One region of the Rhizobium acidisoli genome, then DNA from elsewhere that is predicted to be linked to it. Evidence: predicted binding sites of a transcription regulator. Region 1 holds the regulator's gene; each other region holds the start of a gene.
What was found. Region 1 encodes LexA, which represses DNA repair genes until DNA is damaged. Its sites were predicted from a motif close to TGTTCNNNNTGTGTTCNG; they were not measured.
Positions count from the first base shown of each region.

Region 2: CO657_RS02675 (PA0069 family radical SAM protein) is a predicted target of LexA. The motif match lies at 4,190-4,207, and genes of this name have one in related genera.
Region 3: CO657_RS19530 (helicase-related protein) is a predicted target of LexA. The motif match lies at 4,857-4,874, and genes of this name have one in related genera.
Region 4: CO657_RS13290 (ribonuclease T2 family protein) is a predicted target of LexA. The motif match lies at 2,023-2,040, and genes of this name have one in related genera.

Region 1 is NZ_CP034998.1:1,627,914-1,633,671, forward strand. It holds partial or broken gene CO657_RS08140 (ComEC/Rec2 family competence protein) at 1-1,465, shown strand, start outside; gene lexA (transcriptional repressor LexA) at 1,446-2,165, opposite strand; gene CO657_RS08150 (VOC family protein) at 2,362-3,258, shown strand; gene kdsA (3-deoxy-8-phosphooctulonate synthase) at 3,255-4,100, shown strand; gene eno (phosphopyruvate hydratase) at 4,241-5,515, shown strand; gene CO657_RS08165 (FtsB family cell division protein) at 5,651-5,758, shown strand, end outside.
Region 2 is NZ_CP034998.1:542,154-547,911, reverse strand. It holds gene CO657_RS02700 (tetratricopeptide repeat protein) at 1-1,482, shown strand, start outside; gene CO657_RS02695 (4-(cytidine 5'-diphospho)-2-C-methyl-D-erythritol kinase) at 1,495-2,391, shown strand; gene moaB (molybdenum cofactor biosynthesis protein B) at 2,391-2,942, shown strand; gene CO657_RS02685 (hypothetical protein) at 2,964-3,278, opposite strand; gene CO657_RS02680 (glycosyltransferase family protein) at 3,618-4,136, opposite strand; gene CO657_RS02675 (PA0069 family radical SAM protein) at 4,275-5,432, shown strand; gene CO657_RS02670 (ribonuclease HII) at 5,737-5,758, shown strand, end outside.
Region 3 is NZ_CP034998.1:4,004,428-4,010,185, reverse strand. It holds gene CO657_RS19560 (hypothetical protein) at 167-574, shown strand; gene phaR (polyhydroxyalkanoate synthesis repressor PhaR) at 569-1,141, opposite strand; gene CO657_RS19550 (acetyl-CoA C-acetyltransferase) at 1,380-2,561, shown strand; gene phbB (beta-ketoacyl-ACP reductase) at 2,631-3,356, shown strand; gene CO657_RS36810 (hypothetical protein) at 3,448-3,606, opposite strand; gene CO657_RS19540 (YMGG-like glycine zipper-containing protein) at 3,801-4,058, opposite strand; gene CO657_RS19535 (DUF3309 family protein) at 4,086-4,241, opposite strand; gene CO657_RS19530 (helicase-related protein) at 5,037-5,758, shown strand, end outside.
Region 4 is NZ_CP034998.1:2,686,694-2,692,451, forward strand. It holds gene ettA (energy-dependent translational throttle protein EttA) at 1-1,170, opposite strand, end outside; gene CO657_RS13290 (ribonuclease T2 family protein) at 1,269-2,009, opposite strand; gene CO657_RS13295 (alpha/beta fold hydrolase) at 2,167-3,111, shown strand; gene CO657_RS13300 (DMT family transporter) at 3,129-4,085, shown strand; gene caiB (succinate--glutarate CoA-transferase) at 4,102-5,301, shown strand; gene CO657_RS13310 (thiamine pyrophosphate-binding protein) at 5,315-5,758, shown strand, end outside.

The sequences.
Region 1 (5,758 bases):
CGGCCTCAACATGGCGCTGTCGGCCGGCATCTTCTTCGTCGGCTTCCGGATGCTGCTCAGCCTCTTTCCGGGCGTTGCCCAGGCTTATCCGACCAAGAAGATCGCCGCAGCAGGCGCGCTCATCGCCGTCACCGCTTACTACCTGATCTCCGGCTTCGGGGTCTCGGCTGAACGCGCCTTTATCATGATGGCCATCATGCTGATCGCCGTCTTCTTCGATCGGCCGTCGATCAGCCTGCGCAATGTCGTTCTCTCGGCCCTTGTCATCATTGCCATTTCGCCCTCCGAAGTCCTGGGTCCGAGCTTCCAGATGTCCTTTGCCGCGACATTGGCATTGGTATCGGGTTATCAGCTGTGGAAAGACCGGCGCATCCGCGAAAACGCCTGGCTGAAGTTGCCGGTCTTCCGGCCGGTCGTTGCGGTCGCCGGTTTCTTCGGCGGCGTCTTCCTGACCTCGCTGATCGGCGGCTTCTCCACGGCGCTGTTTTCGATCGAGCATTTTCATCGCCTGACCGCTTACGGCCTGCCGGCAAACCTCGCGACGATGCCGATCATCTCCTTCATCGTCATGCCGGCCGGGCTGCTGGCGATGTTGCTCATGCCGTTCGGTCTGGACGCTCCGCTCTGGAAGGTGGTCGGCTTCGGCCTCGATCTGGTGATCGTAGTCGCCAAGACGGTGTCAGGTTGGGGCGGCGATATCGGCGTCGGCCGCTTGCCCGCCTGGTATTTCGCCGTCGCCGTCGCAGGCTTCCTGCTGCTGACGCTGCTCCGCACCCGGCTGCGCCATGCCGGCACAATGATCCTCGCAGTCTCGACGCTCCTGGTGCTGATTCTGCCGGTTCCGCGGCCGCCGGATCTGGTGATTTCGGAGGACGGCGGTCTGGTCGCGCTCGTCGATACGGCGGCAATGGCTTCCAATCGTGAAAACCCGCCGGATTTCATCTTCGACCAGTGGCAAAGAGCGTTGGTCCTGCCGACGCATCACCCGCCGAGAATGCTGGATGGCCCCGCTATCCCACCGGAGGGAGAAGACCGCCGCGTCAGGCTTTCCCGCGAGCAGCAGAATGAAGCAAGGACAGCAATGCGGGCGGCTGCCGCGGGCGGAGAAACAAACCGCTTTTCCTGCGTCAAGAAGGCCTGGTGCACATCGAGGCTTGGCAATGGCCGTGTGGTAACCATCATCGACAATGCCGCTTATCTCGGTCCGGCCTGCGATTCGGCCGATATCGTCGTGACGCCGGTCCGTCTGCGTTTCAACAGCTGCCGCTCAGGCGCGACGCTCTTCACCGGTGAGACGCTGCGCAGGACCGGTTCCGTCGAGTTGCGTTTCGCGGATGCCGGCCTGGAGGTCGCAACCGCATTCGAAACGCTGTCGCGGCCGTGGATGCGCCAGCGCGCCTATGACTGGCGCAGCAACAGTTTTGTCGAATCTGGTCTGTCCGGTGTCAGTGATAGCGGCGAATGAGGCCGACGAGTTTGCCCTGCACCTTGACGCGGTCCGGCCCGAAGATCCGGGTCTCGTAAGCCGGGTTGGCCGCTTCAAGTGCGATCGAGGCGCCCTTGCGGCGGAAGCGCTTCAGTGTCGCTTCCTCGTCATCGACGAGCGCAACGACGATGTCGCCGGGGCTTGCGGTGCTGCCGTTGCGGATGATCACCGTGTCGCCATCGAAGATGCCGGCGTCGATCATCGAATCGCCTTTGACCTCCAGCGCATAATGTTCACCGGAGCCAAGCATGTCGGCGGGAACAACGATGTCATGGGTGTTGTTCTGGATCGCCGAGATCGGAACGCCGGCAGCGATTCGGCCCATGACCGGCACCGAGACCGAGTTGCCGTTGTCGGCGACGGGTTTTGCAGGCGCGGGGGCAGCAGCCGGCTGGGGCTTGCCAAGGCTGCCCTCGATGACGCTTGGCGAAAAGCCGCGCCGGGGCTGGATGCTGGGGCTATAGGCTTCGGGAAGCTTGATGACCTCGAGCGCCCTGGCGCGGTTCGGTAGGCGGCGAATGAAACCGCGTTCTTCGAGCGCCGTAATCAGGCGATGAATGCCGGATTTCGAGGCCAGATCCAGGGCATCCTTCATCTCGTCGAAAGATGGCGGAACGCCGGATTCCTTCATGCGCTCATGAATGAAAAGGAGAAGCTCCTGTTGTTTGCGCGTGAGCATCGGCGTGTGACCCCTGATTGAAACAAATCCAGAACAGACACTATATGTTCCATATGTGTTCCGCAAGGTGCTAAATTTCCGTAAAACTTGCCGCCAACTCGTTGAGATTTTTATTTTCATTCGCCGGATTGGCACACATGTCTTGCATTGGGGGTGGGGCTGTCGCACATCTCTTGTCGTTTGAGGGAGGGATATGATGAACGAGCGTTCCGCCAAACCGCACCCGCTGGATCATGTCGTGCTGCCCGTCGTCAATATCGATCTGGCCCGCGAACGGCTCGGCAAGCTCGGCTTCACCGTTGCCGCCGATGCCCGCCATCCCTTCGGAACGGAGAATGCCTGCGTCTTCTTTGCCGACAAGACCTATCTGGAGCCGCTTGGTATCGCCAGCGTCGAAGAGAGCGAGGCGTCGGCGCGACACGGCAATGTCTTCACCGCCCGCAACCGCGCCTTCCGCTTCCGTTGCGGCGAGGAGGGGCTTTCGGCGGTGGCGTTTGCCACCAGCGATGCCGGCCGCGATCATCGCAACTACGCCGGCAGCGGATCGAGCGCCGGCGAGATGCTGCAGTTCAGCCGGCCGATGAAAATGCCTGATGGGTCCGAGACCATCGCCGGCTTCAAGCTGGCCTTTGCCGCTGAGCTGCGCGCGCCGGATTTCTTCCTCTTCAGCGTCGAGCGCATCAATCCGCTGCCGTCCGACCGCGGCGCGCTGGAGACGCATGCCAATGGCGTAACAGGCATTGCCGAGATTGCGCTTTGCGCGCCGGAACCCGCCGCATTCGCAGCCTTCGTCGGCCTTGCCGCTGCACAGTCGGCCGTCGAAAAAACCAGTTTCGGCGTCAATATCGCCGCGCCGAACGCGAAAATCAGCCTGATGACGCCGGAAGGGCTGGAGGCTTATTTTGAGATCGCCGTCTCATCCGCCGACCGCGGCCTGCGCGGCCGGGCTATCCTCTTCACTGTCGCCGATCTTGCCGTGACAGAAGCGCATTTGGCTGCTAACGGAGTGACCTACACGCGCAAGAACAATCGCATTCTGGTGAAGCCGGCGCCCGGGCAGGGCACGCTCTTCGCCTTCGAGGAAACACGATGAGCACTGATACGAATTCTGAAGTCAGGATCGGCGAGGGCGCAGGTCAGGTCACCTTCTCCAATACCGGCCGCCTGTCGCTGATTGCCGGCCCGTGCCAGATGGAGAGCCGCGACCACGCTTTCATGGTTGCCGGGACGCTCAAAGAGCTCTGCGCCAAGCTCGGCATCGGCCTCGTCTACAAAAGTTCGTTCGACAAGGCGAACCGCACCTCGCTGTCGGCCGAGCGCGGCATCGGGCTTGAAAAGGGCATGCAGGTCTTTGCCGATCTCAAGAAGGAATTCGGCTTTCCGGTCCTCACCGACGTTCACACCGCCGAGCAATGCGCCGAAGTGGCAAAGGTGGTCGATGTCCTGCAGATTCCGGCCTTCCTCTGCCGTCAGACCGACCTCCTGATCGCCGCCGCCGAGACCGGCCGTGCCGTCAATGTCAAGAAGGGCCAGTTCCTCGCCCCCTGGGACATGAAGAACGTGCTGAAGAAGCTCAACGCCAGCGGCAATCCGAACGTGCTGCTCTGCGAACGCGGCGCCTCCTTCGGCTATAATACGTTGGTTTCCGACATGCGCTCGCTGCCAATCATGGCGTCGATGGGCGCCCCCGTCGTTTTCGATGCGACCCATTCCGTGGCGCAGCCGGGCGGGCAGGGCGATTCCTCCGGGGGGCAGCGGGAATTCGTGGAAACGCTGGCGCGCGCAGCGGTAGCGACCGGTATTGCCGGCGTCTTCGTCGAAACCCACCAGGACCCGGACAATGCACCGTCCGACGGCCCGAACATGGTCTATCTCAAGGACATGCCGCGGCTGCTGGAAAAGCTGCTGGCCTTCGATGCCGTCGCCAAGGGCTGACAGTCAAAAGCCTGACATGTTCGTGCTATAGCGACGATCAGACATGCAGATCGAAGGTGTGCAATGCGCCATTGTAATTTGCACGCCTTCGATTATGACAGGCTTCGAACGATTGATCACCCACCGAGCAGGAAGAACCCATGACTGCAATCACCGATATCATCGCCCGCGAGATTCTCGATAGCCGTGGCAACCCCACCGTCGAAGTCGATGTCTATCTCGAAGACGGCAGCATGGGCCGCGCGGCCGTTCCCTCGGGCGCTTCGACGGGCGCGCATGAGGCGGTCGAGCTGCGCGACGGCGGCAAGCGCTACCTCGGCAAGGGCGTGCAGAAGGCGGTCGATGCGGCCAATACCGAGATCTTCGACGCGATCGGCGGCATCGATGCCGAAAACCAGATCCAGATCGACAACATCATGATCGAGCTCGACGGTACGCCGAACAAGTCGCGCCTCGGCGCCAACGCCATCCTCGGCGTGTCGCTCGCCGTCGCCAAGGCTGCCGCCCAGGCCTCCGGCCTGCCGCTCTACCGCTATGTCGGCGGCGCGTCCGCGTGCCTGCTTCCGGTGCCGATGATGAACATCATCAACGGCGGCGCCCATGCCGACAATCCAATTGATTTCCAGGAATTCATGATCCTGCCGGTCGGCGCCGACACGATCGCCGAAGCCGTGCGGATGGGTTCGGAAGTCTTCCATACGCTGCGCAAGGAACTCGCCGCCCAGGGCCACAACACCAATGTCGGCGACGAAGGTGGTTTTGCTCCGGGCCTGAAGAGCGCGCCAGAAGCCCTCGACTTCATCATGAAGTCGATCGAAAAAGCCGGCTACAAGCCGGGCGACGACATGTGCCTCGGCCTCGATTGCGCCTCGACTGAGTTCTTCAAGGACGGCAAGTATGTTCTCGAAGGTGAAGGCCGCACGCTCGAATCGGGCGCCATGGCCGAATATCTGGCCGAGCTCGCCGCCAAGTACCCGATCATCTCGATCGAAGACGGCATGGCCGAGGACGACTGGGACGGCTGGAAGACGCTGACCGACCTGACCGGCAAGAAGACCCAGCTCGTCGGCGACGATCTTTTCGTCACCAACTCCGCCCGTCTTCGCGACGGCATCCGCATGGGCGTCGCCAACTCGATCCTCGTCAAGGTCAACCAGATCGGCTCGCTGACGGAAACGCTCGACGCGGTCAACACCGCGCACAAGGCAGCCTATACCGCCGTCATGTCACACCGCTCCGGCGAAACGGAAGATTCGACCATCGCCGACCTCGCGGTCGCCACCAACTGCGGCCAGATCAAGACCGGCTCGCTGTCGCGTTCCGACCGTCTCGCCAAGTACAACCAGCTGATCCGTATCGAGGAAGGCCTTGGGCCCCAGGCTCAGTATGCCGGCCGCTCGATCATCCGCGGCTGATCGAATCTGCGTTCAACGACGTAACCCGCGCCTTCCCAGCGCGGGTTTTTTGTTGCCCGTTTTTACGGTCAACGAACGGTTAATCTCTGAGCGTTATGCTGAACGAATTGGTAATGCGTTCAAGAGCATGCGTGTATGTGGACAAAGCATCATAAGAAGAGAAAGATCGGCCGTTTCGTCATTCCGGCCATGACGGTCGCCTTCCTTTCCTACTTCGGTTATCATTGCATTCACGGCGATTAC
Region 2 (5,758 bases), 1.1 Mb from region 1:
GTCGAGCGCATCACCACGATCGTGCGCGGCATGGATGCCGTGCGCCGCGATGATTACAAGACCGCCGAGAGCATCCTTAAATATAACGGGCCGAACGATCTCGACCGGATGATGAACGACCTGCTGCTCGCCTGGGCCCGCGTCGGCGCCGGCCGCGGCAAGGAAGCGCTCGCCATGGTCGAGAAGATGAAGGGGCCGGACTGGGTCCGCATCTTCCAGAATTACAATGCCGGCGCGATCGCCATCGCCACCGGTGACGTAAAATCCGCCCGCAAGCATCTGAACGACGCCGTGCTCGACAAGGAGGGAGGTGCGACCGCACCCGATACCTTCATGCGCGCAGTGATGGCGCTAGCCCGTCTCGAAGCGACACAAGGCAATAAGCAGAAGGCGCTCGACGCCGTTTCCGTCGGCGACAACCTGCTGCCGAATTACGCGCCGCTGAACGCGCTGCGCGACAGTATCGAAAAAGACGAGAAGCAGGAGCAGCAGGTCAAGACGGCCGAAGAAGGCGCTGCCGGCGTGCTGTTTTCGGTTGGCGGTGCGCTGAACCGCGACGGCGCCGAAGATATCGTCTCGCTTTACCTGCAGACCGCCAATGCGCTCGACCCCAACAGCGCCGATACGCTGGTGCTGCTCGGCGGCATCGCCGAGAAGCAGAACCAGATGGATCGCGCCATTGCTCTCTACAAGAAGGTGCCGGAGAATTCGCCGATGCGGCGCATCTCCGAGCTGCAGCTCGGCCTTGCCCTTGCCCAGGGCGGCAAGGTGGACGAGGCGCGCAAGCACCTGCAGGCGCTGATCGCCTCCGACCCGAAGGATATCCGCAGCTACCTCGCCTATGGCAGCGTGCTCTCCGACGCCAAGGACTACGAGGCGATGGCCGCCAATTACGACAAGGCAGTCGACGCGATCGGCCCCATTCCCGGCCGCGCCAACTGGAGCGTCTTCTTCCAGCGCGGCATCGCCTATGAGCGGCTGAAGAAGTGGGACCAGGCGGAACCGAATTTCCGCAAGGCCCTTGAGCTCAATCCCGACCAGCCGCAGGTACTGAACTATCTCGGCTATTCCTGGATCGACATGAACCGCAACCTCGATGAAGGTCTCGGCATGATCAAGAAGGCCGTCGACCTTCGCCCCGACGACGGCTACATCATCGATTCGCTCGGCTGGGCCTATTTCCGCCTCAACCGCTTCGACGATGCCGTCGACGAATTGGAACGGGCAGCCCAGATCAAGGCTGGCGACGCGACGATCAACGACCATCTCGGTGACGCCTACTGGCGCGTCGGCCGCAAGCTCGAGGCCGTCTATCAGTGGAACCGGGCGCTCGCCTCCGAGCCGGAAGCCGCCGAGATCCCGAAGATCAAGGACAAGGTCGCCAATGGCCTGCCTGCCGTCAGCGACGATGCCAAGGCGGCCGACAAGAAGCAGCCGGATCCGGCCCCGGTCACGCCGCCGCCGGTCGACAAGAAATCCTGACGGACGACAAACATGCCTGAAGCGGGCCTGGCCGAGGCTTTCGGCGTCACCGAAGAGGCGCGCGCAAAGATCAATCTCGCTTTGCATGTGACAGGCCAGCGGGCAGATGGCTATCATCTGCTCGACATGCTGGTGACCTTTGCCGATTGCGGCGACCGGCTGGGCTTCCTGCCTGCCCAGACCGACGCCTTCACCCTGTCGGGTCGCTTCGGCGAGATGCTGGCCGGCGACGGCGGCACCAATCTGGTGCTGCGGGCGCGCGATCTCCTGCGCGAGCAGTTCGGCGCCCTCGCCTTCCCCGTCCATATCCACCTGCAAAAGAACCTGCCTGTTGCCTCCGGCATCGGCGGCGGCTCGGCCGATGCGGCCGCGGCGCTGCGCGGGCTGATGCGGCTCTGGGGCATGAGCCTGCCGGTGGAGGCGCTTGCCAGTCTGGCGCTGAAGCTCGGCGCCGACGTGCCGATGTGCCTTGAAAGCCGGCCACTGATTGCCCGCGGCATCGGTGAGGAGATCGAGGCCGTGGCTGATCTGCCGGCCTTTGCCATGGTGCTTGCCAATCCGCTGAAGGGTATGTCGACGCCCGAGGTGTTCCGTCGGCTGACAACGAAGAACAATCCGGCCCTGAGCCTGGCGCCCGGTCTATCCGGGAGTGCCGGCTGGCTGGCAGTGATCGATGCCGCCCGCAATGACCTGGAACCGCCGGCGCGCCAGCTGGTGCCCGAGATTGCGGTCATCTCGGCGATGCTGCAGGCCCGCGGCGCGCTTTTGACCCGCATGTCCGGCTCCGGCGCCACCTGTTTCGGGATCTTTGCGAGCATGGCTGAGGCGCAAGAGGCGGCGGCAGCCCTTCACGGCGAGCGGCCCGACTGGTATTTCCAGGCGACGGAAACGGTTTCGGGAGGCATGTGATGGCAGGTCTGGACGACAAGCGGCCCTTCATCGCCGTCGGCATTGCGGTTCTCACCGTCTCGGATACGCGCACGCCGGAAACGGACAAGTCAGGCGACACGCTGGCGGCGCGAATCACCGAGGCGGGCCACCGGCTGGTCGACCGGGCGATCGTGCCCGATGATCGCGAGAAAATCGCCGCCCGGGTGAAGGCCTGGACCGAGCTAGATGAGATCGACGTCGTCATCACCACTGGCGGCACCGGCTTTACCGGCCGCGATGTGACGCCCGAGGCGCTGGAGCCTTTGTTCGAAAAACGCATGGACGGCTTTTCCGCCATCTTCCACCGGATCTCCTACGAGAAGATCGGCACGGCGACGATCCAGTCGCGCGCCACGGCAGGCGTTGCCAACGCCACCTTCATCTTCGCGCTGCCGGGGTCGCCCGGCGCCTGCCGGGATGCCTGGGACGGCATTTTGAAAGCACAGCTCGACTACCGCAGCCTGCCCTGCAATTTCGTCGAGATCATGCCGCGTCTGGACGAACACCTGAAACGCGGCGCCAAGACATAGTCTGCTTGCCGCTGGCATTGGCTATGTGGCAAGCCCCGGCAGAGTGGGCATCGTTTCCCAGCTGTCACCCGACAGCAGAATGCAGCTTATGCCGTGAACATCCGTGACCACGAGCGTCCAGGTGCCGCTTTCGGCGGCATAGACCTCGAGAACGGCGTTCTCGTTGACCAGTCCGACCGCTGTCAGCTTTTCAGCGAAGTTCTTGTCCAGGAAATTGACGACCTCGGATCGGCCTGCGCAACTGAGCATCGTCTGTGATGCTGCCGAATGCGGATGCGCGATCACCAATGTCGGCAATATGACGGCCAGCAGGCCGTAAGCCATATCGCGTACCATGACGCACCTCCTTCCGCCGGGAACCCGGCAGAAGAGGAGATTGTCGCCGACCTGTTCTGCCGTCCACCGGCATTCATGGCCATCCGTTGCGAAGCGAGGCGCTTCGACGGCGCCATGGCGGAATTATAGCGCAAAATCCGATTGGGCGCCATCTTTGTGCGATGGTGAGCGCGTGATCACTGCTGGCTGCCCCTCATCCGGCTGCCGCCACCTTCTCCCCGTAAACGGGGCGAAGGGGAGTAGCCGCAACCTCTCCGTCCCTCTCCAACGTCTCGCAGGGCAAGTCCCCTCGCCCCGTTTACGGGGAGAGGGTTAGGGTGAGGGGCAGTTTCTCGTGTCCTACCGCGCGGCGCGCGCCACCCAGGCGGGGATCAGTTCGCTGGAGAGTTTACGAAGCTTCCTCTCCTTGACGAATTCGGCCAGCCGCATGCCGCTCCTGGCGGCGGCGAGCGCCTCGCTCTTCGGCATCAGCAAACCGAGCTCCAGCGGCGGCACGGCGCGGCCGAGGCGCTGGAAAAACGGGCGCCGGTAGCCGCGCGAGGCGGTGAAGCGCGCCGGCAGCTTGTTCAGCGCCATATATTCGGCGATCTCGTCGATCCAGCCGGCCTGAGGCCGTGCGCCGGGCTCGACGAAGAGCAGCCATTCGCCGCGGGCGGAGCGGACGATGTCCTTCATATCCCACTGCGAATAAAACCGGCAGCCGGCGGCGTCGGCGACCCGTGAGCTGCCGTCGCGCGAACCGTGATCGAGCACGACCACATCGCTGACGAGCCCCTCCACCGCGCCTGCCACCAAGACCGATAAAGTCTGGGCCAGCTCAGTTTCCTGATCCTGACATTCGAGAACAACCGTCAACATTGCCCATTCATAATGCGCCGCACAAATTATTGCCAGCGGCGTTTTGCGCATTTTGTTCTTGCATTGTTCTTGTTTTGCGGATAGGAATTTAATCATCAAAACGGGCGGAAGCGATGGCTTTTGCCGCGGGAGAATCCGATGAGAGAGCAGTCCCTGGCAGGGCAGGCCGCATTTGCGCCTACCAATACGGCAGATATTGCCGATGCGATGATCGTGTCCTCCGGGCTGCGAATCGAGGTCGATAGGCGTCGTGGGCGCGGGGCGGGATTGAACCCGACAGGTAGGTTCGAGGCGCTGCAGCGCGAGACCTTCGATGACGGCTGGCAGACGCTGGAAGAGCTGCCGCCGTTCAGGACGGACGTGCAGATCGAGAAGCCGCGCACGGCCATTACCCGCAACGAATCGCCTGACATTGGCTTCGATCGCTCGATCAACCCCTATCGCGGCTGCGAGCATGGCTGCATCTATTGTTTCGCCCGGCCGACGCACGCCTATATGGGGCTTTCGGCGGGGCTCGATTTCGAGACGAAGCTGTTTGCCAAGCCGGATGCGGCAAAGCTGCTGGAGCGGGAGCTTGCCAAGCCGGGCTACAAGGTGCGGGCGATCGCGATCGGCACCAATACCGACCCCTATCAGCCGATCGAAAAGGAATGGCGCATCATGCGCGGCATTCTCGAGGTCTTGAACAAGGCGAACCACCCGGTATCGATCGTCACCAAGTCTGCGATGATCCTGCGGGATCTCGACATTCTGCAGGAGATGGCGGCGAAGAACCTGGTGCGCGTCGGCATCTCGGTCACCACGCTCGACCGCAAGCTTGCCCGGACGATGGAGCCGCGCGCCGCCACGCCGCCGCGCCGGCTGGAGACCATCCACACGCTGTCGGAGGCAGGTATCCAGACGGCGGTGATGGCCGCCCCGCTCATTCCGGCGCTGAACGATCACGAGCTGGAGCGCATCCTCGAATCGGCCAAGGCTGCCGGCGCCGCCGAGGCGAGTTATGTCATCCTGAGACTGCCGCTCGAGGTCAGCCCGCTCTTCCGCGACTGGCTGCTGCAGCATTATCCCGATCGCTACCGGCATGTTATGTCGCTGGTGCGCTCGATGCGCGGCGGCAAGGATTACGATGCCGACTTCGGCAAGCGCATGAAGGGCGCTGGTCCCTATGCCTGGCAGATCGCCCGGCGCTTTGAAATGGCCGCCCGACGTTTCGGCCTGACACGGCGCGGCATGCCGCTGCGCGACGACCTGTTCGTGCCGCCGGATGGCAGCGGCGTGCAGCTGTCATTGCTCTAGGCTTTGTTCTTACGCAATTCTTGGCAAAAGCGCTTTGCGCTTTGCCCGGGGAAAACCGCGGCGCACTTTTCCTGGAATTGCTTTTTGACTGTTTACGCAATTCCGGACGGAAAACCGCAAAGCACTTTTCCTGGAATTGCTTGAAGCTTGCGCATCGGCCCCATCGAAAAACCGCCCTGTTTTCGAGCCCGAGCGCAATTCCCGCGGATGGCCCTGACCGCCACCATCCGCCGGACCCGGTCCCCGACCGCCGCCCTGATCGGGGACTTGCGGGCAATCGGGTTGGCGTGCGAGGTTCAGCCGCATGAAACCTCGCACACCACCCG
Region 3 (5,758 bases), 2.2 Mb from region 1:
CGGTGGGGCAATGCTTTGCGGCAGTATTCTTCCAGCCGCTAGAACAGGATGATTTTAGGCCCGGTTGGCCTAAAATATGAATCCTGTTCTAAATTAAAGAGTTAGAGCATGATGTCGCCCGAAAACCGCTCACACTTTTCGGCATCATGCTCTAAGGAGATTGCCGATGATAGCCGCAATGCCGCTGATGATTATCCCGTTCGTTCTCTACAATCTGGCGATGCTCGGCCTGATGGGCGAGGGCGGTATCCCGGCGCTGCAGCATGACGTCATCGTATTGTCGATGATATCAGGCGCCATCTGGAGCATGGCGCTCGGCGATCTGTTCATCGTCATAGCGCTTGTCGTGCTGTTCTTCGAAATCCTGAAAGCGACCAGAACGGGTCCCGGCAACCTCATCAACCACATATTGTCGATGCTGGTTTTCATCGCCTTCCTGGTCGAGTTTCTGCTCGTCCGGGATGCTGCGACGCAGGTCTTCTTCATTTTGATGACGATCGCTCTGATCGATGTGATCGGCGGGTTTGCCGTGTCGATCCGGAGCGCCGGGCGGGATGTCTCGATCGGATTATAGGTTGTCGAGCTTGTTCTGAAGGGCGCGGAGCTGTTCCTTCAGCTCATCGATATCCTTGGCCTCGGCCTTGCGGCTTTCCTTGGCCGGCGGCGTCATGAAGGGCGAGAACATCTGCATCGCCTGCTGAAACAGCTCGGTGTTGCGGCGAACCTGGTCCTCGACCATCTGCATCGGCAGTTGCAGGTTCTTGCCGAGCGGTGTTTCGCCGAAGGCGCGGTTCACCTGCTCTCGCATCTGGGACTGCTGTTCGCTGAAGGCGCGCATCGAATGTTCGAGAAAGCTCGGCACGACCATCTGCATCTGGTCGCCGTAATAGGTGATGAGCTGGCGCAGGAAGGAGATCGGGAGAAGCGTGTTGCCGGTCTTCGATTCCTGCTCGAAGATGATCTGGGTCAGCACCGAATGAGTGATGTCATCTCCGCTTTTTGCATCCTGGACGGTAAATTCCTCGCCCTTCTTCACCATCTCCGCCAGGTCTTCCAGCGTGACGTAGGTGCTGGTGCCCGTATTGTATAGCCGGCGATTGGCGTATTTCTTGATGACTATCTGACCCTCATGCTTCGCCATATCAGTCTCCTGGACCCCCGTCTGAACTATGGATATTCCTCCACTTCAGACTGTAAACGCAAAAGAAGGCCGGTGACAATCTCTTTGTGCGATGCGGCAAACCTTTCACAGAGCAGATGAATTCGGGCTTTCGCGTTCGTGCCGAAAAATGACCGTGACCGGTCTTCGCGTTTGACTTGCGCTCCAAGCTTTGCCAGTTTCCTCTTATGTAAGTGAGACGAAAACGAGGAGCGTCACCATGAGCAGTTCATCCATCGTCATCGCCAGTGCAGGTCGAACGGCCGTCGGCTCGTTCAACGGCGCTTTCGCAACGGTTCCCGCGCATGAGCTCGGCGCGGCCGTGATCAAGGGTGCGCTCGCGCGCGCCGGCGTCGATGCCGGCGAAGTGGATGAGGTGATCCTCGGTCAGGTGCTCTCTGCCGGCGAGGGCCAGAACCCGGCGCGCCAGGCGGCGATAAAAGCCGGCATTCCGAAGGAGGCGACGGCCTGGGGCGTCAACCAGCTCTGCGGTTCGGGTCTGCGCGCCGTCGCGCTCGGCATGCAGCAGATCGCCACCGGCGACGCCAAGATCATCGTTGCCGGCGGCCAGGAATCCATGTCGATGGCGCCGCATGCCATGCACCTGCGCGGCGGCGTCAAGATGGGCGACGCCAAGATGGTCGACACGATGATCAAGGACGGCCTGACCGATGCCTTCCACGGCTACCACATGGGCATCACCGCCGAGAATATCGCCCGTCAGTGGCAGCTTTCGCGCGACGAGCAGGATCAGTTCGCCGTCGCCTCGCAGAACAAGGCGGAGGCGGCGCAGAAGGCCGGCCGCTTTGCCGACGAGATCATCCCCTACATCATCCAGACGCGTAAGGGCGACGTTACGGTCGATGCCGACGAATATATCCGCCACGGCGCCACGCTGGAGGCGATGGGCAAGCTGCGCCCGGCCTTCGATAAGGAGGGCACGGTGACGGCCGCGAATGCCTCCGGCCTCAACGACGGTGCCGCTGCTGCGGTGCTGATGAGCGAAGCAGAAGCCGTCCGGCGCGGCATCCAGCCGCTCGCCCGCATCGTTTCCTGGGCAACGGCGGGCGTCGATCCGCAGATCATGGGGACCGGCCCGATCCCGGCATCCCGCAAGGCGCTCGAAAGGGCCGGCTGGTCGGTCGGCGATCTCGATCTCGTCGAAGCCAACGAGGCTTTTGCGGCGCAGGCCTGCGCCGTCACCAAGGATCTCGGATGGGATCCGGCGATCGTCAACGTCAACGGCGGGGCGATCGCGATCGGCCATCCGATCGGCGCTTCCGGCGCGCGCGTTCTCAACACGCTGTTGTTCGAAATGAAGCGCCGCGGCGCCAAGAAGGGGCTTGCTACGCTTTGCATCGGCGGCGGCATGGGTGTCGCCATGTGCTTCGAAGCACTTTAAACAGCATACGATCCGTCATTGATTGAAAAATCCCGCCACGGCGGGGCGAAAACAAAAGGGGAGCGGAACATGAGCAGAGTGGCTGTGGTCACCGGGGGTACGCGCGGCATTGGTGCGGCCATATCCGTGGCGCTGAAAAACGCCGGTTACAGGGTTGCCGCCAATTATGCCGGCAACGACGAGAAGGCCAAAGCCTTCCACGACGCCACCGGCGTGCCGGTATTCAAATGGGATGTTTCGGATTACGCCGCCTGCGGCGAGGGGATCGCCCGGATCGAGAGTGAGATCGGGCCGGTCGAAGTGCTCGTCAACAATGCCGGCATCACCCGCGACGCCATGTTCCACAAGATGACGCCGCAGCAATGGCACGAGGTGATCAATACCAACCTCACCGGCCTGTTCAACATGACGCATCAGGTCTGGACCGGTATGCGCGACCGCAGCTTCGGCCGCATTGTCAATATCTCGTCGATCAACGGCCAGAAGGGCCAGATGGGTCAGGCGAACTATTCGGCGGCAAAAGCCGGCGATCTCGGCTTCACCAAGGCGCTGGCCCAGGAAGGGGCGGCGAAGAACATCACCGTCAACGCCATTTGCCCCGGTTACATCGGAACCGAGATGGTGCTTGCCGTGCCGGAGAAGGTGCTGAACGAACGCATCATTCCGCAGATTCCCGTCGGTCGTCTCGGCGAGCCTGAGGAAATCGCGCGTTGCGTTACCTTCCTCGCCTCTGACGATGCCGGCTTCATCACCGGTTCGACGCTAACCGCCAATGGCGGGCAGTTCTTCGTCTAACCTGCCCCGATAATTGCAATCGACTTGAAAGCGATAGCGCGTCCCGCGGGACGCGCTATCGCTTTTTGTATGGATGCTCTCCGTGCGGGCATCAGGAACGGTCGCCGGCCTTTTGGTGACGCCGTGGCGGAATCTTGACCGGCACGCGCTGCGGCGAGCGATCCTCGCCGCGAAGCGCTGAGATCGCGGTTGTCAGGAAAGCCAAGCCGATGAGAATGGCGACGGCGGAATTCAGGAAAATCTGACCCATGGAAGCGTTCCTTTCAGATGCGCCGGGCGGCTTCGCCTGCCCACTGCGCTCATGAAGGAAATATGCGCCTGCCTGATGAAGGCTGGTAGGTTTGGCTTTGGCGACCGATCGTCAACGCCGCGTTGACGGAGGCGGGAGCAAAGAAAAACGGGCGCCGAAGCGCCCGTTGGGAAGTCCGATATGTTTCTCGCCGATTAGCGGCAACGAGCCTCGTAGCGGCGGCCGTAGCGGTCGCGATAGACGCAGTAGCCGCGGCGCTCGACCGACTGGCCGATGAGAGCGCCGGTCAGACCACCGGCAACGGCGCCGACGGCGGCACCACCCCAGCTGTTGGTGACCACACCGCCGATGACCGCACCGGTGCCGGCGCCGATCGCCGTGCCTTGCTCGGTCGCTGTGCAGGATGCCAGAGCGCCGACGAGCGCACCAATAAGAACAATCTTCTTCATCATGTCGTAACTCCCCAGGTTTGTTGGCCTTTAGATGCGGCCCATGAGTACAAGGATAATGATAATCACGAGAACTAGCCCCAAACCGCCAGAAGGTCCATAGCCCCAGCCACGGCTATAACCCCAATTCGGCAAGGCTCCGATCAAGAGCAGAATGAGGATAACAAGAAGTATTGTGCCAAGCATGGTGTGTTTCCTTCATTTCATCCGCAATTTGAATGGACCAGAAACACGCATTGGCGATTTTTGTTCCCGGTTAAGCCAGGAAATGTGACGCGCCCGGACCCCCGCCCTATCGGAAACCTGCCCGTATGGTTAAAAAGGCGTTTAAATACAATATGTTGCGGTGAACAAAGCGAGAAGGTCCCGATGTCGCCGATTCGTCAGCGATTCGTTCCGTATTTGATCGGCGCGCCGCCAGCGACCATCCCGGCTTAACGGGATATGAATCCGGCTTCCGAAAGATTAATGCCGATGGGACAAGGCGGAACGGGCAAGCCGGTCGACGATCCGCATCTAGCGCATGGACCGAGTTTCGCCACCAGATGTGGCCGTGAACGAAAGGCGAAAACGATGCGGTCAGCGATTCGTCGCCGATTCGTTCCGGCTTTGGTCGACAGGTTAATTTCGGGCGCAATTTTCGATTGTTCGCCACTTGCCGGATTCGCTGATGGCGGCGACGAAAATGCCAGGCGGAGGGAGTCCGTCGATTCAGCATCTAGTGGGAAAAAGTGATTCAAAATCAATACTTAGCCGTGAACAAAAGCTGAATCACCGGGAGTCAGCGATTCGTCGCTGATTCGTTCTCACGCTGTTCCGAATCGCAGATGCGGGCGTCCCACGTGACTCGCAAAGGTCGTAATCCCGGCAGCATTTTGAAATCTGCCCTTGCGTTTGCGGCGGCGGCTGTCCATGTGTTCTCTGGCTTCCGTCGCGGAAGCACTGTTTTCCTGGGGGCTGCCCGCCTCATTTGCATGGACCATGACTCTGACTTCGCAGCCGATGATTCTGAGCGGGCGCGGTGTGACCGCGGTGCTTGGGCCGACCAATACCGGTAAGACCCATTATGCCATCGAGCGCATGGTCGCGCACGGGACCGGCGTGATCGGCCTGCCGCTTCGGCTGCTGGCGCGCGAGGTCTATACGCGGGTGGTGGAGAAGGTGGGCGCGCAGAATGTGGCGCTGGTCACCGGCGAGGAAAAGATTTCGCCGCCCAATGCGCGTTTTTCGGTCTGCACCGTCGAGGCGATGCCGCGTGAAACCAAGGCCGCCTTCGTCGCCATCGACGAGGTGCAGCTCGCCGGCGATCTCGAGCGCGGCCATATCTTCACCGACCGCATCCTGCATCTTCGCGGCCGTGAGGAAACGCTGCTGCTTGGCGCGGCGACCATGCAGCCGATCCTGCAGCAGCTCCTGCCCGGCATCACGATCGTCGAGCGGCCGCGGCTTTCGCATCTTTTCTATGCCGGGCAGAAGAAGATCACCCGGCTGCCGCAGCGCTCGGCCATCGTCGCCTTCTCGGCCGACGAGGTCTATGCCATCGCCGAGCTCATCCGCCGGCAGCGCGGCGGCGCGGCTGTCGTGCTCGGCGCGCTCAGCCCGCGCACCCGCAACGCGCAGGTGGCGCTTTATCAGGCGGGCGATGTCGAATATCTGGTGGCGACCGATGCGATCGGCATGGGCCTCAACCTCGATGTCGATCA
Region 4 (5,758 bases), 1.1 Mb from region 1:
ATCGCGGCTCTGGTCGACATAACCGAGATGCACCGTTTCACCGATGCGGACCGATCCGGCGTCCGGCTTTTCCTGGCCGGTGATCATGCGGAACAGCGTCGTCTTGCCGGCGCCGTTCGGGCCGATAATGCCGACGATGCCGCCCGGCGGCAGCTTGATCGACAGGTCGTCGATCAGCGTGCGGCCCTCGAAGCCCTTGGTGATGCCTTCCATCTCGATGACCACCTGTCCCAAGCGCTCGCTGACCGGGATGATGATCTGCGCGTCGCCGGGACGCTGCTTTTCGGCCGCCTCAACCAGCTGTTCATAGGACTTGATACGCGCCTTGGATTTTGCCTGACGGGCCTTCGGGCTGGAAGCGATCCATTCCTGTTCGCGGCTGATCGCCTTCTGGCGGCCGGCCTCTTCCCGGTTTTCCTGCTGCATGCGCTTGGCCTTGGCGAGCAGGTAGGCCGAGTAATTGCCTTCGTAGGGAATGCCGCGGCCGCGGTCGAGTTCGAGGATCCAGCCGGTGACGTTGTCGAGGAAGTAGCGATCGTGGGTGATCATCATCACGGCGCCCGGATAGTCGCGCAGATGCTTTTCGAGCCAGGCGATCGTCTCGGCGTCCAGATGGTTGGTCGGTTCGTCGAGCAGCAGCAGGTCCGGCTGCGACAGCAGCAGGCGGCAGAGCGCGATACGGCGGCGCTCGCCGCCGGACAGGCTGGTGACATCGGCGTCGCGCGGCGGGCAGCGCAAGGCTTCCATCGCCATCTCGACCTGGCTTTCCAGATCCCAGAGGTTCTGGCTGTCGATGATGTCCTGAAGCTTGGCTCCCTCTTCCGCCGTCTCGTCGGAATAGTTCATCATCAGTTCATTGTAACGCTCGAGCACGGCCGTCTTCGAGGCAACGCCTTCCATGACGTTTTCGAACACCGTCTTGTTGGGATCGATGTGCGGCTCCTGCTCGAGGTAGCCGACCGTCGCTCCTTCGGCGAGCCAGGCTTCGCCGGTATATTCCTTGTCCTGGCCGGCGATGATGCGCAGCACAGTGGATTTACCGGCGCCGTTTGGCCCGAGAATACCGATCTTGGCATCCGGGTAGAAGGAAAGGTGGATGTTCTCCAAGATCTTCTTGTTGCCATAGGCCTTGTTGAGGCCGGACATATGATAGATGAACTGACGTGCCATGCTGCGCTGCTCCGGGCGGGAAACTTCGATTGTGCCGCTATGTAGGCGAAACAGCGCCTGCGGGCAACGCCGAAACCCGGTTTACGCAGGATTTCCGGTCAGAAGCCCGCAGCGTCGACAACGCCCTCGTCGCATCCGAACGTCGTTTTTCCCGCGCCCTGGATCAGATCGCCAAGCCCGGTGCTCTTCGCCGACGCCGCCCCGGCGGCTTCCGAAAGCCCGATGGTCAACCCGCTGATCATCTTGACCTTGCCGGCCCGCCGGCAGCTCATCTTGACGCGGTCGCCGGCACCCGGCCCGAAGCTCTTGTCGAAAGCTTCCTTGATCGCCTCGGCCTTGACCGGCTTGCCGATATTGGCGGCGAAGAGATCACGCACGGCCGAGCTATTGAGCGCGCCGACGAGATGCACGCCGACGCCGAAATAATCGTCGGCGCTCATTTTCGTGCAGGTGCCGTGCTTTACCCATTCATGCCGTTCCAGGCCGGATTGCGTGCCGGGCATCGCCTTTGCCAGCGCGGCTTGCGTCTCGGCCGACAGCGTGACCGCCGGCAATGTGTCCCACTTGCCGTCCTTGTCGGCAGCCTTCTGCTCGGCACTGACATCGCAATAGTTCTGACGCATCGGCCAGAGCCCGTGCAGCGAAAAATTCGTCGCATCGGCGCGCTCGCCGGTCTGGCTTGCGCATTCGGCCTTCTTCTGGTTCGTCTGGCAAAAGGCCGGCTGCCAGCTCGCCGAAAGAATAAAACGGGTGCGCCCGCCAGCCTCCTGCGCCACGGCGGCGCCTGCAAGAACCATCGATACGGCGAACGTCAAGGTACGCAACTGCATGCTGCTCATTTCAACCCCCAAAAAGAACAATACAGGAACAAATAAGCACGAAGATCGAAAGCCCGCAACCCTGAATCGCAGCGGACAAGCAATTTGTTATCGGATAAACCCGGAACCGATGTTGCTTTTGGGCGGTGATCTGGTCTGTTACGTCAGGGAGGACCAGATGTTTTCAGAAACGCAAAGGCTCGCTTCGACGGGGGCGTCGCTCGCCTATCACCATGCCGAGGCCCTAGGCCCCGCACGCGGCATCCTGTTGATATCGCACGGTCTCGCCGAACATTCGAAACGTTATCGCGTTTTCGCCGAGGCGATGGCGGCACGCGGCTATCACGTCTATGCCCATGATCATCGCGGCCACGGCGAGACGACGGCGCCCGACGCGCCGATCGGCCGCTTCGCCCGCCGCGGCGGCGTCGACAGGGTGATCGGCGACGTCCGTGCCATGCGCGCTTACGCGGCCATGCGCCATCCCGGCCTGCCGGTAATCCTCTTCGGCCATTCGATGGGGGGCCTGATCGCCCTCAATGCCGCCGTCACGGCGCCGGCCGATTTCGACGCTGTTGCCGTCTGGAATTCGAATTTCGCCGTCGGCCTTGCCGGCCGCGCCGCCCAGGCGATCCTGCTTGCCGAACGCATGCTGAAGGGCTCCGACGTGCCGAGCGGCCTGTTGCCGAAACTCACCTTCGCAGCCTGGGGGAAATCGATCGCCGCCCACCGCACCGAGTTCGACTGGCTGTCGCGCCGTCCCGATGAAGTCGACAAATATATCGCCGATCCGCTCTGCGGCTTCGACGCCTCGGTCTCGCTCTGGCTCGATCTCTTCGAACTGACGTTTCGCGCCCCGCAGAAGCTTCATCTGGATCGGCTGCCCCGCGACCTGCCGATCCACCTCGTCGGCGGCGGAGAAGACCCGGCGACGGAGCGCGGAAAAGCCGTGCTTTGGCTGTCAAACCATTTGAAAGCCCGCGGCTTCTCTCGCATCAGCACTGAGATATATCAGGACATGCGGCATGAAACGCTGAACGAGATCGGCGCGGATGCTGCAACCGCCGCCTTCGCGGACTGGTGCGACGAGGCCGTCGCCAGATTCCAAACGGCAAAATCCTGAACCAGAGAGATTCCGTCATGAGCAGCACCTCCGCCCGCCCCGTTTCCTCAGCCTCCGAGGTAACGACGGGGCTCGCGCTGATGTTTCTTTCGGTGATGTTTTCGCCGCTCATCGATATTTTCGCCAAGCTTGCCGTCGTCACCATCCCCTCCGCCGAGGTCACCGCCGGCCGCTTCGTCGTGCAGGCGCTGTGCATGCTGCCGGTCGTCATATGGCGGCGCAGCTTTGCCGATTTCTCCTGGCGCCAGAGCCTGTTCCACGCCATCCGCGGGTTAATCATCACCGTCTCGATGATCTCTTTCGTCACCACGCTGAAATACATGGCGGTTGCCGACGCGATTGCGATCTTCTTCGTCGAGCCGATCATGGTGACGATCCTCGGCGGCATTTTCCTGAAGGAGACGATCGGCTGGCGGCGTTATACCGCCTGCGGCGTCGGCTTCTTCGGGGCGATGCTGATCATCCAGCCGAGTTTCCAGGAAGTCGGCTATATCGCCCTCCTGCCCGTCCTCAGCGCGCTTTGCATCGCGATCTTCGTGCTGATGACCCGCGTCCTCTCGCACCGGGAAGATCCCTGGGCGATGCAGTTCCAGATGGGCATCTGGGGCCTGATCTTCTGCGCCATCCTGCTTTTTATCGGCAATGGAAGCGGCTCCGATCTCTTCGATCCCGTCATGCCCGAAGGCAGTGCCTGGTTCTACGTCGCCGGCGTCGGCGCCATGGCCGCAATTGCGGGCATCTTCGGCGTCTATGCCTTTCGCGCCGCACCGGCCTCGACGCTGGCGCCGCTGCAATATTTCGAAATCGTCTCGGCGACGATCTTCGCCTGGCTGGTTTTCGGCGACTTCCCGAATGCGGTCAAATGGCTCGGCATCGCCATCATCATGGCATCGGGCTTGTACATTCTCTGGCGCGAGCGCCGCTTTGCTTCAAAGCCCGTATCCGATACATCTGAGGCGACGCTGGCGCCGTAAAGACCGACGAGGGAATATGACGCAGACCACGAAAAAGCCGCCGCTTGCCGGCATCCGGGTGATCGAGCTGGCCCGCGTGCTGGCCGGCCCCTGGGCTGGACAGATGCTCGCCGATCTCGGCGCCGATGTCATCAAGGTCGAAAATCCCGACGGCGGCGACGATACCCGCCAATGGGGGCCGCCCTTCGTCGAAGGTGCCGATGGCGAAAATCTCTCGGCCGCCTATTACCACGCCGCCAATCGCGGCAAACGCTCCGTCACCGCCGATCTGAAGAGCCCGGAAGGCCAGGATCTCGTCCGCCGCCTGGTTGCGTCAGCCGATGTGGTGATCGAAAATTTCAAGCTCGGCGGTCTCGTCAAATACGGTCTCGATTACGACAGCCTGCGCAAGGTGAACCCCAAGCTCGTCTATTGCTCGATCACCGGCTTCGGCCAGACCGGTCCCTATGCCAGCCTCGCCGGCTATGATTACATCGTCCAGGGCATGTCCGGCTTCATGTCGATCACCGGCGAGCCGGACGGCCAGCCGATGAAGGCGGGCGTTGCCATCGCCGATATCTTCACCGGCATCTATGCCGTCTCGGCAATCGAAGCCGCCCTGATCCACGCACTCAAATCAGGCGAAGGCCAGCTTGTCGACATGGCCCTGCTCGACGTGCAATCGGCCGTGCTCGCCAATCAGAATATGAATTATCTCGTCTCCGGCGCCGCACCCACCCGCCTCGGCAACGCCCACCCCAATATCTCGCCCTATGAGGTCGTGCCGGCGGCGGACGGTTATCTCATCCTCGCGGTCGGCAATGACGGCCAATTCCGCCGCCTCTGCACCATCCTCGGCCTGGAGACGATTGCCGGCGACGAGCGTTTCGCCACCAACAAGGCCCGCGTCGCCAACCGCGGCGAGGTACGCCGTCTCATCTCCACCGAGACGCTGAAATGGCAGAAGGCGGATCTGTTGAAGGCCTGCGAGGCGAACGGGGTTCCCGCCGGCCCGATCAACACGATCGAGGAAATGTTCGCCGATCCACAGGTAGAAGCCCGCGGCCTGCGCATTGATCTGGCCGATGCCGCCGGTACAGTCATCCCGGGGGTCAGGACGCCGGTGGTGCTGTCGGAAACGCCGTTGTCTTACAGCAGGCCGAGCCCGCGTCTCGGCGAACACACCGAAGAAATTCTGGCGGAACTCGCCGAGCGCGAGAGGAAGGCATCGTCATGAAGAAGGTATTGTCATGAAAAGAACGGGCGGGCAACTCATCGTCGAGGCGCTGAAGGCGAACGGCGTCAAGCGTCTCTCCTGCGTGCCCGGCGAGAGTTTCCTCGCCGTCCTCGACGCGCTGCGCGACAGCGATATCGATGTGATCGTCTGCCGCCAGGAGGGCGGCGCGGCGATGATGGCGGATTGCTGGGGCCGGCTGACCGGCGAACCCGGCATCTGCATGGTCACCCGCGGCCCCGGCGCCACCAACGCCTCTGCCGGTCTGCATATATCAAAGCAGGATTCGATCCCGATGATCCTCTTCATCGGCCAGGTGCAGCGCGAAGCACGCGAACGCGAGGCCTTCCAGGAGGTCGAATTCCGCCGCGCCTTCACCGAATTCGCCAAATGGGTGGGCGAGATCGACGATGCCGCCCGCATTCCCGAGTTCGTCACCCGCGCCTTTGCCATCGCAACC